4 regions of the Agrobacterium sp. DE0009 genome follow, and region 2 is predicted to be linked to each of the others. Evidence: predicted binding sites of a transcription regulator. Region 2 holds the regulator's gene; each other region holds the start of a gene.

Region 1 (3,110 bases), 670 kb from region 2:
GCCGCGGATTCAGTGGAACGCATGTTTCCGCTGTCGCTCGGCTCTCAGGGTTCCTGCCGCATCGGCGGCAATCTCGCCACCAATGCCGGCGGCACGGCGGTGCTGGCCTATGGCAACATGCGCCAGCTCTGCCTCGGGCTCGAGGTGGTGCTGCCGACAGGCGAAATCTGGAACGGGCTGCGCCGGCTGAAAAAGGACAATACGGGCTACGATCTGCGCGATCTCTTCATCGGTTCGGAAGGCACGCTCGGCATCATCACCGGCGCGGTGCTGAAGCTTTTCCCCAAACCGCTCGGCCATCAGGTCGCTTTTGCCGGACTTGCCTCAACCGGGGACGCCCTGAAACTGTTCGAGATGGCCTCCAATCTCTGCGGCACGGCGCTGACCGGTTTCGAGCTTATGCCGCGAATCGGCGTCGAATTTACCGCCAGAAACATTCCCGGCGTGCGTGATCCTCTGGAACAGCGCCATGACTGGTACGCGCTGATCGACATCTCTACCTCCGATTCGGCCGAAACGGCCGATACGATGATGCAGTCGCTGCTGGAGCGCGGATTTGAGGCGGGGCTGGTTCAGGACGCGGTCATCGCCGCATCTGAGGCGCAGAGACAGGCGCTTTGGCACATGCGCGAGAGTATATCGGATGCACAGAAGCCAGAGGGCGGCTCAATCAAGCACGATGTTTCCGTTCCTGTGTCAAAAATACCGGAATTCATGGCGACGGCGGAAAAGGCCGTGCTTGCCGCCATTCCCGGCGCCCGCATCTGCGCATTCGGCCATCTCGGTGACGGCAACATCCATTACAACATCTCCCAGCCCGTCGGTGCCGACAAGGCAGAATTCATCGGCCGCTGGCGGGAGATGAACGAAATCGTGCATGGCATCGTGCTGTCGCTCGGCGGCTCGATTTCGGCCGAGCATGGCATCGGCCAGCTGAAGCGCGACGAACTCGCCGCCATCCGGCCCGGTATCGAAATGGAGCTGATGCGGCGCATCAAGCACGCCTTCGATCCTGTTGGTATCATGAACCCCGGCAAGGTTCTGGCGGGGTTACCACTCGCGCTAAGCCAGCGTCCGTAGCGCCCAGGCGGGCGCCAGTTCCGCATTCAGGCGGCGCGACTTCGTCCCGGCTACCAGTTGCGTCAGCCCCATGCCCGGCTTTGCGATGGACAGCGCTTGTTTTTTGGGGAGGAGATAGCCGTTCTCCAGTGGTGGCGTGCGGCGCAGCATGCGGCTGAAGATATTCCGCCGATGGTATCGCGACGGCGAAAACCGGGCAGGCTCAGCGCAGATCGCGACATACTCCAGAATTTCGTCGATCCAGCCCGCCTGCGGGCGCGCACCGGGCTCGATCAGCAACAGCCACCCGCCACGCGCCGACTGCACGATCTCCTCAATATTCCATTGCCCATAAAAGCGGCAGCCGGCCGCATCCGCGACGCGCGATGATCCATCGCGCGACCCGTGATCGAGGATAACGACGTCGCTTACAAGGCCTTCCACGGCTCCGGTAACAAGCGCAGATAGCGTGTGCGCCAGCTCCGGTTCCTGATCCCGGCATTCCATGATGACTGTCAACATAGGCATAGCTCTAACGCATCGCACAATAAATTGCCACTGGGCCAACAAGGGGAAAATCCGCGTCTCGTTACACCGGTTCAGGCCGGTCATTAATAGCGTTTAATGAACCAACGGGTGGGGCGACCCATCCAGGAACGGCCTTTTCTTGATTTTTGTTCTTGTATTGTTCTCTTTGATGATGTAGGAATTTAATCATTGGAAGAGCGACTGACTGTCGCTTCCGAAGGACACGGTTTAGGGCGTTGAGCGTGCCTTTTGCGGCGCGTGGCGCTCTGGGAGCATCCAGATGAGAAACCATACGCTTGACGGGCAGGCTGCCTTTCAGCCAGGCCATATGCCTGACATGGCCAATGCGATCGCCGATGCATCCGGCCTGCGCATCGAGATCGATCGCCGCCGCGGTCGGGGCGCCGGACTGAACCCCGAGGGGCGCTTCGAAGCCTTGCAGCGCGAGGTTTTCGACGACGGATGGCAGACGCTCGAGGATATGCCGGAGTTCCGCACGGAAGTGCAGGTGGAAAAACCGCGCAGCATCATCACCCGCAACGAGTCGCCAGACATCCCCTTCGACCGTTCCATCAACCCCTATCGCGGCTGCGAACATGGTTGCATCTATTGTTTCGCTCGGCCGACGCACAGCTATATGGGGCTTTCCGCCGGGCTCGATTTCGAATCGAAGCTCTTCGCCAAACCGGATGCCGCGAAACTTCTGGAACGCGAACTGGCAAAGCCGGGTTACAAGCCGCGTGTGATCGCCATCGGCACCAACACCGACCCCTACCAGCCGATCGAGCGCGAATGGCGCATCATGCGGCAGATACTGGAAGTGCTGGCAGAGGCCGATCACCCCGTCGCTATCGTCACAAAATCAGCGCTCATCAAACGGGATATCGATATTCTCGGGCCGATGGCCAAGAAGGGGCTCGCCAAGGTCGGCATGTCCGTGACAACGCTGGACCGCAAGTTGTCACGCAACATGGAGCCGCGCGCCGCGACACCTGAAAAGCGGCTGGAGGCCGTGAAGGCTCTGACAGAGGCCGGCATTCCCGTGGCCGTGATGATGGCGCCTGTCATTCCAGCCCTTAACGATCACGAAATCGAGCGCATTCTCGAGGCTGGCAAGGCCGCCGGCGCGACGGAGGCCTCCTACGTGCTGTTGCGCCTGCCGCTGGAAGTGAGCCCGCTGTTTCGCGACTGGCTGCTGCGCACCTATCCCGACCGGTACCGCCATGTCATGTCGCTGGTACGATCCATGCGGGACGGTAAGGATTACGACGCGGAGTTTGGCAAGCGCATGAAAGGCGAAGGCCCCTATGCCTGGCAGATCGGTCGTCGTTTCGAAATGGCGACGAAGCGGCTTGGACTTGTCCGACGGGCCATTCACCTGCGCGACGATCTCTTCGTGCCACCCGGTGGTTCGGGCGTGCAATTGTCGTTGCTTTGAGAGCCGGACGCTGAAAGTGACTGGGGGTAATCGATGCACGGAAGAATTCAACCTCCCCTTTGGTTTCAGCCGAGGATCTTATTCG
Region 2 (3,110 bases):
TGAAAGCGGGAACGCCGGGCGTTTTCACCTGCAAGCGGGGTCGCTGGTGCGTGGCGCAGGCACAGAGCGGCGAATGGATCATCGTGCTGGAGGAAGGGCGTCTGGCTGGAAAGGCATGTGACATCGCCGACGTCGTCATTGTTTCCCAGAGAACCTCGTTTTCACAGTGCCGCTCAGGCGCGCTGCTTCTCAATCGAGACATCTTGCGGCGCATTGGTTCAGTGGAGATCAACTTCGCGTCAGCCAATCAGCCGGGCGTCGTGGAAAAACTGCGCGCTTCGACCGCAGGCATGAACCGGTCTTGGAGCGAACATCGGTATTACGATTGGAAATCTGGTCGCTACGAGCATGAGCTACCGGAAACGATCACGCGTCTGCTGGCGGCGTCGCAATGATTGCCGCCGGCAAATCGTCTCAAGCCTTCGCGCGCAGATCCGCAGTCAACTGACCGATGCTGGCGATTTCGTCTTCATGCGCTGGGTCCCGCCACATTTCTTTCAGGCCTGCCTCATACCATTCGCGCATGGCGGGCAGGGCGAGCAGGCGATCGCAATAGGCCTTTGCTGCGGGGGATAGATCCGCACCATAAGTCTGGAAACGGAATGCCACGGGGCAGAAGAAGGCATCCACTGCCGTGAACTTCTGGCCGGCGAGATAAGGACCACCGAAGGTCGAAAGGCCTTCGCTCCACAAAACATCGATACGCTTGATATCAGCTGCCAGCCCGGCATCACCACGCTTTGGCGTGACACGAATGCCGACCGACATGGGGTAGAGATTGCGCAGCGACGAAAATCCCGCATGCATTTCGCTTGCCGCCGAACGCGACCAGGCTCTGGCCTGCTTGTCGCTTGCCCAGACCCCTTGATGACGCTCGGCGAGATATTCCGCGATCGCCAGCGATTCCCAGACCGTCACACCCTCATCGACGAGGCAGGGGACCTTGCCGGTGGGAGAAAAGGTGGAAAATGAGACGCCTTCGCCAAAGGGAACGAGTTTCTCTTCAAAGGCAATACCGAGCGTGCGCATCAACACCCATGGCCGCAGCGACCAGGAGGAGTAGTTCTTGTTTGCGATATAAAGATCATACATGGCGTGTCTCCTGACTGTGTCGCAGTTTTATACCAGCGACGTTGCGGCGAATATCGCAAAGAATCCATCGCACTCATAAAGCCCGTTGATGGGTGAACGACATCCAGGCCGAATTCGTGTCAAACCCGCCTTGACCCTTTCAAAAGCACCTTCATGCCTTCAAAAGAAAAAAGCGCATCAATCCACCGGAATGACGCGCCATTCATCTTGAAGGCTAGATATGTCTTGCCAATCGATCCGGTTTTATCCAGACCGACGGCGGCATCAATGATAGCGCCGGATAAGCCCCACCAGCTTGCCCTGAATTTTCACCCGATCAGGCCCAAAAATGCGGGTCTCGTAGGCCGGGTTCGCCGCTTCCAGCGCGATGGATGCACCCTTGCGGCGGAACCGCTTCAGCGTGGCTTCTTCATCATCCACCAGCGCCACAACGATATCGCCCGGATTGGCCGTATTTCCATTGCGGATGATGACCGTATCGCCATCGAAGATGCCGGCCTCGATCATCGAATCGCCCTTGACCTCAAGCGCGTAATGTTCGCCTGAGCCTAGCATGTCCACTGGAACGGCCACGTCATGCGTATTGTTCTGAATGGCCGAGATCGGCACACCGGCAGCGATCCGGCCCATGACAGGTACGGTCGCCGCACCTGCAATGTCATTTGCGGGTGCCTTGGGAGCAGGGGGCGGCTCCGGCGTTTTCGGTTTGCCGAGACTGCCTTCGATAACGCTCGGTGAGAAGCCGCGCTGCGGCCTTGCGCCCGGCGTATAGGCCTCCGGAAGCTTGATGACTTCGAGCGCTCGAGCCCTGTTGGGTAGCCGGCGAATAAACCCGCGCTCTTCGAGCGCCGTGATCAGCCGGTGGATGCCGGATTTGGAAGCAAGATCGAGTGCATCCTTCATTTCATCGAAGGAGGGCGGCACGCCGGACTCTTTCATTCGCTCATGAATGAAGAGAAGCAATTCCTGCTGTTTGCGCGTGAGCATGAGGAAAACACCCTTGAGAATCGTCGTTGGAGTCGCGAAACAAATACAGAACGAACACTATATGTTCCATATGTGTTCCGCAATCCCCTAAAATCTGGTTAAGCTTCGCTCGGATTTACATTTTGCAAATTGGAGGTAACCAAAGCTCCAGAAGTCGTTCCCAGGCGGGGCCCCGACGCGTCCCATTTGTTCCGCGTTTCAGGTCAGGGTGTAGATCGGGCTGTGCTATCGCGCGAAAACGACCGTCTTGTTCTTATTGAGAAGCACCCGGTCCTCAAGGTGCCATGAAACCGCCCGGGCCAGCACGCGTCGCTCGATGTCGCGTCCCTTGCGGACCAGCTCATCCGGTGTATCGGCATGGCTGACCGGCTCGACGTCCTGGCAGATGATCGGCCCTTCATCGAGATCGCGGGTGACGTAATGGGCCGTTGCACCGATCATTTTGACGCCCCTCTCATGGGCTTGGTGATAGGGCTTTGCGCCCTTGAAACCCGGCAGGAAGGAGTGGTGAATGTTGATGCAGCGCCCGGATAAGTATTCGGAGAAGTTGTCCGACAGGATCTGCATGTAGCGGGCAAGAACGACGAGGTCGGTGCCCGTTTCTTCGATGATGTCCTTGATGCGCGTTTCCTGTTCGGCCTTGTTGTCTTTTGTCACCGGCAGGTGATGGTACTTTATCCCGCCCATCAGCGTGAGGTTCAGGGCCTCGCGGGGGTGGTTGCCGACGATGCCGACGATCTCGGCATTCAATTCGCCGATGCGGTGGCGATAGAGAAGATCGCCGAGGCAGTGGTCGAAGCGGGAAACGAGCAGCAGCAGCTTGCGCGGCGCACCTGCTGGACGCAGCGTGGCGTCGAGAGCGAAGCGATCGATCTCCTCGGCAAGTCCATTGCGAAAGCCTGCCTCGTCGCCGGCCATGGAGAAGGCGACACGCATGAAAAACATGCCCGTTTCATGGTCGTCGAATTGTTGAGCTTCATAAATATCGCCGCCATGCTGTGCGATGCGGCCCGAGACCGCAGCGACGATTC
Region 3 (3,110 bases), 1.1 Mb from region 2:
CGATATTGCCGGTCTATCTGCGGCGTAACAAAGATGAGGGCGTCGTCAGCGCCTCCTGCACCGATCTGCGGCTTCAGCCCGCCCCCATCAACCCGGACTGGATTGTATCCGGCAACCCGCAGGCCCGCGCGGCCGATCACTCCCGCAGTGGAGACCGTGCGTCCAGCACTGCCATGTGGGATTGCACGGCCGGCGAATTCCGCTGGTTTTTCGGCTGGGACGAAACGGTGTATATTCTGGAAGGCGAAGTGCATGTGACCGCAGAAGACGGTTCGGTCAGCATCCTCAGGGCAGGCGATGTCGCCTATTTTCCGGCCGGAACATGGGCCACCTGGCGCGTGGACGACTATGTCCGCAAGGTTGCCTTCATGCGGCGTCCCTTCCCCAAGGCACTTGCTCTAGCTTACCGCGTCAAGAACAAGCTGTTTGCCGGCCGTTCCTACAAGCTCGCGGCGTGAACCCATAGAACCTGACCCGAGGCGGCACCTCGATAGCGCCGCCCTGGATTTGTGAAGGTTCAATAAAACTCACACCAACGACGCCTTGCAGCAGTTGCCTTTGAATGGGCGCTGCCCTACATCTCCTGAGGTTTTCTGAAGCATTTCCGGTTCTCCTCCGGTCCTGCCGGGGAGCCTGAAAAGACGGGACAATGGGCATGGCGGGGCCGATGACGCTCTCATGCTGCAAGAGGAAGATGCGCATGGCGAAGATCAAGAACGTCGCGATCCAGATGGATCATGTTTCCGGTATCAACATTGCCGGTGACTCCACCTTCGCCATCAGCCTTGAGGCGCAGGCGCGCGGCTACCGGCTGTTCCATTATACGCCTGAGCGCCTCTCCATGCGCGACGGCAAAATTTACGCCACCGTCGAGCAGATGGAGCTGCGCGACATCAAGGGCGACCATTTTTCCCTGTCTGAACCGCAGCGTGTCGATCTTTCGACCATGGATGTCATCCATCTGCGTCAGGATCCGCCCTTTGACATGGCCTATATCACCTCGACTCATCTGCTTGAGCGCATTCATCCAAAGACCTTGGTCGTCAACGACCCCGTCTGGGTCCGCAACTCTCCCGAGAAGATCTTCGTCACCGAATTCGCGGATCTGATGCCGAAGACGTTGATCACCAAGGATGTGGAGGAGATTGCCCGGTTCCGCAACGAGATGGGCGACATCATCCTGAAGCCGCTCTACGGCAATGGCGGCGCGGGAGTGTTCCATTCCGCGCGTGACGACCGCAATTTCTCCTCACTGCTGGAAATGTTCGGTCAGATGTTCCGCGAACCCTATATCGCCCAGCAATATCTGCCTGATGTCCGCAAGGGCGACAAGCGCATCCTGCTGGTCGATGGCGAGCCGGTTGGCGCCATCAACCGTGTGCCTGCGGAAAACGACGCCCGCTCCAACATGCATGCCGGCGGCCGGCCGGAGCCGACGGAATTGACCGCGCGCGAAAAGGAAATCTGCTGCCGCATCGGGCCGGCGCTGCGCGAACGTGGCTTCCTGTTCGTCGGTATCGACGTCATTGGCGACTACATGACGGAAATCAATGTCACCTCTCCAACGGGCATCAGGGAAGTGCGAAAATTCGGCGGTGCCGATGTTGCCAGCCTCTTGTGGGACGCGATCGAGAAAAAACGCGACGCTCAGGATTTCTGACGCGAGGGTAACGATCCAGCTTTGTTCCACTAGTACAACTAGATACAACTAAAATACATCGACAGCGAGAAATGGTTCGCTGGATGTTCTTGTTTTATTCTTTGGCCTGTGGCACGTTGCTTACCAGTAGCTGCAGAGAGGGCTCACCCCTCTCAAACAGCCGGTTTGCGGGGGCGGGCCATGGTCGCAAGGGTCAATACGGTTGCATTTCAAGGAATAGAGGGCGTGCCCGTTGAGGTGCAGGTCATGGTCGCGCCCGGGCGGGTCGGCATCCAGATCGTCGGCCTGCCGGATAAGGCGGTCGCCGAAAGCCGCGAGCGGGTGCAAGCTGCGCTTCACGCCTCTGGTCTTGCCCTGCCGGCCAAAAAAATCACCGTTAATCTCGCGCCTGCGGATCTGCCAAAGGAGGGATCACATTTCGATCTTCCCATCGCGCTCGGTCTTATGGCTGCCCTGGGCGCTATTCCGGCGGAAGCGCTCGCAGACTATGTGGTCCTCGGCGAACTTAATCTTGACGGCACCATTGGGGTGGTTTCAGGTGCCTTGCCAGCTGCGATCGGCGCGAATGCGCTCGGCAAGGGACTGATCTGCCCTGCCGAAAGTGGGCCGGAAGCAGCCTGGGCGGGCGCCGGTATCGATATTCTTGCGCCTCGAAGCCTTATAGCGCTTGCCAATCATTTTCGCGGCACGCAGCGCCTTTCGCGTCCCACGCCAGCCATCCGTCCCAATCCGGTCAATCTGCCTGATCTCGCCGATATCAAGGGACAGGAAAGCGCCCGGCGCGCGCTTGAGGTAGCGGCTGCCGGCGGCCATAATCTGCTGATGGTCGGTCCACCCGGCTCGGGCAAATCCATGCTTGCTGCTCGTCTGCCGTCCATTCTGCCGCCGCTGGAGGCGGCGGAATTGCTGGAAGTGTCCATGGTTCACTCCATAGCCGGCCAACTGTCCGGTGGTAGGCTCTCCGACCGAAGGCCGTTTCGCACCCCACACCATTCCGCGACCATGGCGGCGCTGATCGGCGGCGGTCTTCGCGCTAAGCCGGGCGAGGCCTCGCTCGCCCATCACGGCGTGCTTTTTCTGGACGAGTTTCCCGAGTTTGCGCCGCAGGTGCTGGATGCGTTGCGCCAGCCGCTCGAAACGGGCGAGTGCATCATTGCGCGCGCCAATCACCGCGTCAGCTATCCCGCAGAAATCCAGCTCGTCGCCGCGATGAATCCGTGCCGGTGCGGCATGGCGGGCGAGCCAGGCTTTACCTGTGCCCGGGGTCCGCGTTGCGTCACTGATTATCAGGCCCGCATCTCAGGCCCGCTGCTCGATCGCATCGATATTCGCATCGACGTCCCTGCCGTTTCCGCTGCGGATCTCATCCGTCCGGTGGCGTCGGAATCGAGCTCGACAGTTGCCGCGCGCGTCGCGAGGGCGCGCCTTGCGCAGCAGGAGCGATATGCGA
Region 4 (3,110 bases), on a different contig from region 2:
CACCATCATCTCGATGCCGAAACCGGGATCGATCGTGTCGATGCGGTCGGTCAGAAGCCGAACCAGCTGTTTGACGTCGCGCACCGGTCTTGATGTGCCCGCTCTTATGGCCTGCAGACCGCTATCGACCCTGTGCAACACCAGATCGATCCGGCGCGCGCCAAGGCCACGTTTTTCCAGCGCGACACAAAGGCCGGTAACCAGCTTCTGGGTATAGCGGGCTATCGTCTCCGCCGCCGCGATCGGTTCGGGAAAGGCGCGGCGTACTTCCACCAGATCGGCCACACGAACCGGTTCGATAGGTTCGCCGATCTCCCCGAAAGCCTGCGACAGACGACGGACGACCTCCGGGCCGAAACGCAGGGTGAGCGGTGCGCGCGGGGCTTCGGCAAGATCGCCGATGGTGCGAAAGCCGAGCACCTTCAACCCGGAAACGACACGGTCTTCCAGCCGCAGCGCGGTCAATGGCAGAGCACTGATCGCCGCCCGCTGCCCGTCTGGCGGCACGATGCTGATTTCCTCTCGGTTGAAACGTGCAAGCGCATGAGCGGCCCCCCAGCTATCGGCAATGGCCGCGCGGGCGGCAAAGCCTGCGGCATGCAGACGGTTGACCATGCCGCTCAACATCAGCGTCTCATTGCCGTGCAGATGGTCCGCACCCGCCGTGTCCAGCACCAGCCCATCAGGCGCATCGGCGGCGACGATAGGGGCATAAATGCGCAGGAAATGAAATGCGAGCTGTTGAAGCGCACGGGCATCTCCCGCCGCATCCAGATCTTCCACAAGAAGACCCGGCACCAGCGCCTGCGCCTTGCTGACCGGTGTGCCTGCCCGGATGCCTGCCGCCTTTGCGGCCTTGTCGAGCGCAAGCACCAGCCGGCGGCTGCCCTGGCGACCGATCATGACCAGCGGCTTTTCAGCCGGCGGCGCGTTCTGTCCCAAAAGACGCCGGAAACGATCCGTCGGCCATGTCGGCAGGTAGAGCGAGACGACCCTTTGCATCACAGGCTTCCACTTCAAATTCGGCGCTTTCGCCGCCGCGACATCGCAAGAGTTCCAGCAACCAGCGCGGCCTACCCACACCCGGCACCGGCAAGGGCGCTGAAGGCCGCACGGAGATACGCCAGCGGGTGACGGCCGCTGTCGGTTCACCAAACAGCTTGGCATCGTCCGCACGCCGGAAACGACGGATGGCAAGGCCGGTCACGCCTGATGTTTCCGCCGCCAGTTGCAGTCGCCGGGAAGCATTCATCGGCAGTTTCGCCATTTCACCCATCACCACGCCGAAACCGTTGCAGCGCAGCCCTTCTTCGAAACAGTCGAGCACGCCTTTTTCATCACGACATTCAACGATGATGAGCCGGTTCTGCGACAGGCCCGCCTGCGTCAGACCCGGCATGAACAGATCCCGACGGGTGACGCACCATAAAACCTTGCCGGAAAGCCTTGCCGCCACACCAGCCGCAAAGAGCGCGGCGGCCGCACCATCGGCAGCGCCGTTGCCAGCGCCGCTCAGCTCATGCAGGCAACCAAGCTTGAGCCCGCCTCCCGGCAGGTGATGGTCGATGGCATCCACACCGAAAGGCAAGGTCTCGTGCAGGCGCTGAGCGCCGTTACCGATCCTTTCCAGCCTTTCACGCAGCTCTTCGACAACGAGCAACTGATCCGCGCGCTTTTGCATGGCATGACAGGTTTCAACTTGGGTTATTCATCTTATTGTTCTTGTTTTGTTCCTATTTCAGCAAAGAGTCAAGCAATAGGCTGACGCTCATCAACAGTTTACATGGGGGGACGGGATTCTGCCCTTGCAGCCCTTCGTCCCACCGTTAAAACGGAAGTGTCCGCTCGCCCCGTGTTTACCCCGACAACGGCAACGGACATCATGGTTTGGAGGAACCACCGATGATCGCCAGCATCTTGATTGCCGTGGTTGCGGCCATCCATATCTACATCGTCATTCTGGAAATGCTGCTGTGGGAGAAGCCAGCCGGCCGAAAAGCCTTCGGTCTCTCGGCAGATTTCGCCCGGCAGACAAAGGTGCTTGCCGCCAATCAGGGACTTTATAACGGCTTTCTCGCAGCCGGGCTGATCTATGGGCTCACACAGGGCGATGAAGGGTTGAGCTTCAAGCTCTTCTTCCTGATCTGTGTGCTGGTGGCCGGTATTTTTGGCGCGATCACTGCCAATATGAAGATCCTGTTCATCCAGGCATTGCCGGCATTGTTTGCCCTTGGCTTCCTCTGGCTTGGAGCATGAACCGATGACCGCCTGGAACGACACCTCCGCAAGGGACGCACTCAACCGCATCTTCATGGCCGCCGTCGCCAGCGCCGATCCGGCAAAGGTGTTGCAACACCACCTGCCCTCCCCGCCCAAAGGCCGTTGCGTGGTGGTTGGCGCGGGCAAGGCCTCCGCCGCCATGGCCGCAGCGCTTGAAGCGGCATGGCCAGATGTCGACCTTTCAGGCGTGGTGGTGACACGTTACGGCCATGCCGTGCCGACTGCGCGTATCGAGATCATCGAAGCCTCGCATCCGGTGCCGGACGACAGGAGCGCCGAAGCGGCAAAACGCATTCTCGCCGCCGTCAAAGGGTTGACTGCAGACGACATGGTCATCGCATTGATTTCCGGCGGCGGTTCGGCGCTGATGGTCGCACCCGCCGAGGGAATGACGCTTGCAGACAAGATGGCGGTTAACCGCGCGTTACTCGCCAGCGGCGCTACGATTTCCGAAATGAACGCCGTGCGCAAGCACCTCTCGCGTATCAAGGGCGGGCGGCTGGCACTCGCTGCCAGACCGGCAAAGGTTGTTTCACTGCTGATTTCCGATGTGCCTGGTGATGACCCCTCGGAAATCGCCTCCGGTCCGACGGTTGCCGATCCGAGCGATATCGAAACCGTGCGGGAAATCGTCACGCGCTATGCCCTCGATCTCCCCGAAACCGTGCGTCAGGTGCTGGAAAAAGGTGAGGAAACCCCGAAGGCCGGCGATATCGACGAGGATATCCGGCTCATCGCGGCTCCCTCGCTCGCCCTGCAGGCGGCAGCGGACGAGGCAGTGATGCTAGGGCTAATGCCTCTTATCCTCGGGGATTCGCTGGAAGGCGAGT

What was found. The regulator LexA, encoded in region 2, represses DNA repair genes until DNA is damaged. The targets are predictions, from matches to a motif close to TGTTCNNNNTGTGTTCNG.
Region 1: a site for LexA is predicted at 1,735-1,752, ahead of FS804_RS06255 (PA0069 family radical SAM protein). Genes of this name have one in related genera too.
Region 3: a site for LexA is predicted at 1,745-1,762, ahead of FS804_RS08260 (YifB family Mg chelatase-like AAA ATPase). Genes of this name have one in related genera too.
Region 4: a site for LexA is predicted at 1,718-1,735, ahead of FS804_RS16535 (ImuA family protein). Genes of this name have one in related genera too.

Annotation. Positions count from the first base shown of each region.
Region 1 is NZ_VEIU01000001.1:1,216,835-1,219,944, forward strand. It holds gene FS804_RS06245 (FAD-binding oxidoreductase) at 1-1,080, shown strand, start outside; gene FS804_RS06250 (hypothetical protein) at 1,063-1,581, opposite strand; gene FS804_RS06255 (PA0069 family radical SAM protein) at 1,868-3,025, shown strand.
Region 2 is NZ_VEIU01000001.1:548,988-552,097, reverse strand. It holds gene FS804_RS02825 (ComEC/Rec2 family competence protein) at 1-395, shown strand, start outside; gene FS804_RS02820 (glutathione S-transferase family protein) at 415-1,092, opposite strand; gene lexA (transcriptional repressor LexA) at 1,357-2,079, opposite strand; gene purU (formyltetrahydrofolate deformylase) at 2,305-3,110, opposite strand, start outside.
Region 3 is NZ_VEIU01000001.1:1,640,572-1,643,681, reverse strand. It holds gene FS804_RS08270 (cupin domain-containing protein) at 1-458, shown strand, start outside; gene gshB (glutathione synthase) at 701-1,660, shown strand; gene FS804_RS08260 (YifB family Mg chelatase-like AAA ATPase) at 1,841-3,110, shown strand, end outside.
Region 4 is NZ_VEIU01000004.1:218,655-221,764, reverse strand. It holds gene FS804_RS16540 (DNA polymerase Y family protein) at 1-1,002, opposite strand, end outside; gene FS804_RS16535 (ImuA family protein) at 917-1,681, opposite strand; gene FS804_RS16530 (DUF1304 domain-containing protein) at 1,903-2,256, shown strand; gene FS804_RS16525 (glycerate kinase) at 2,261-3,110, shown strand, end outside.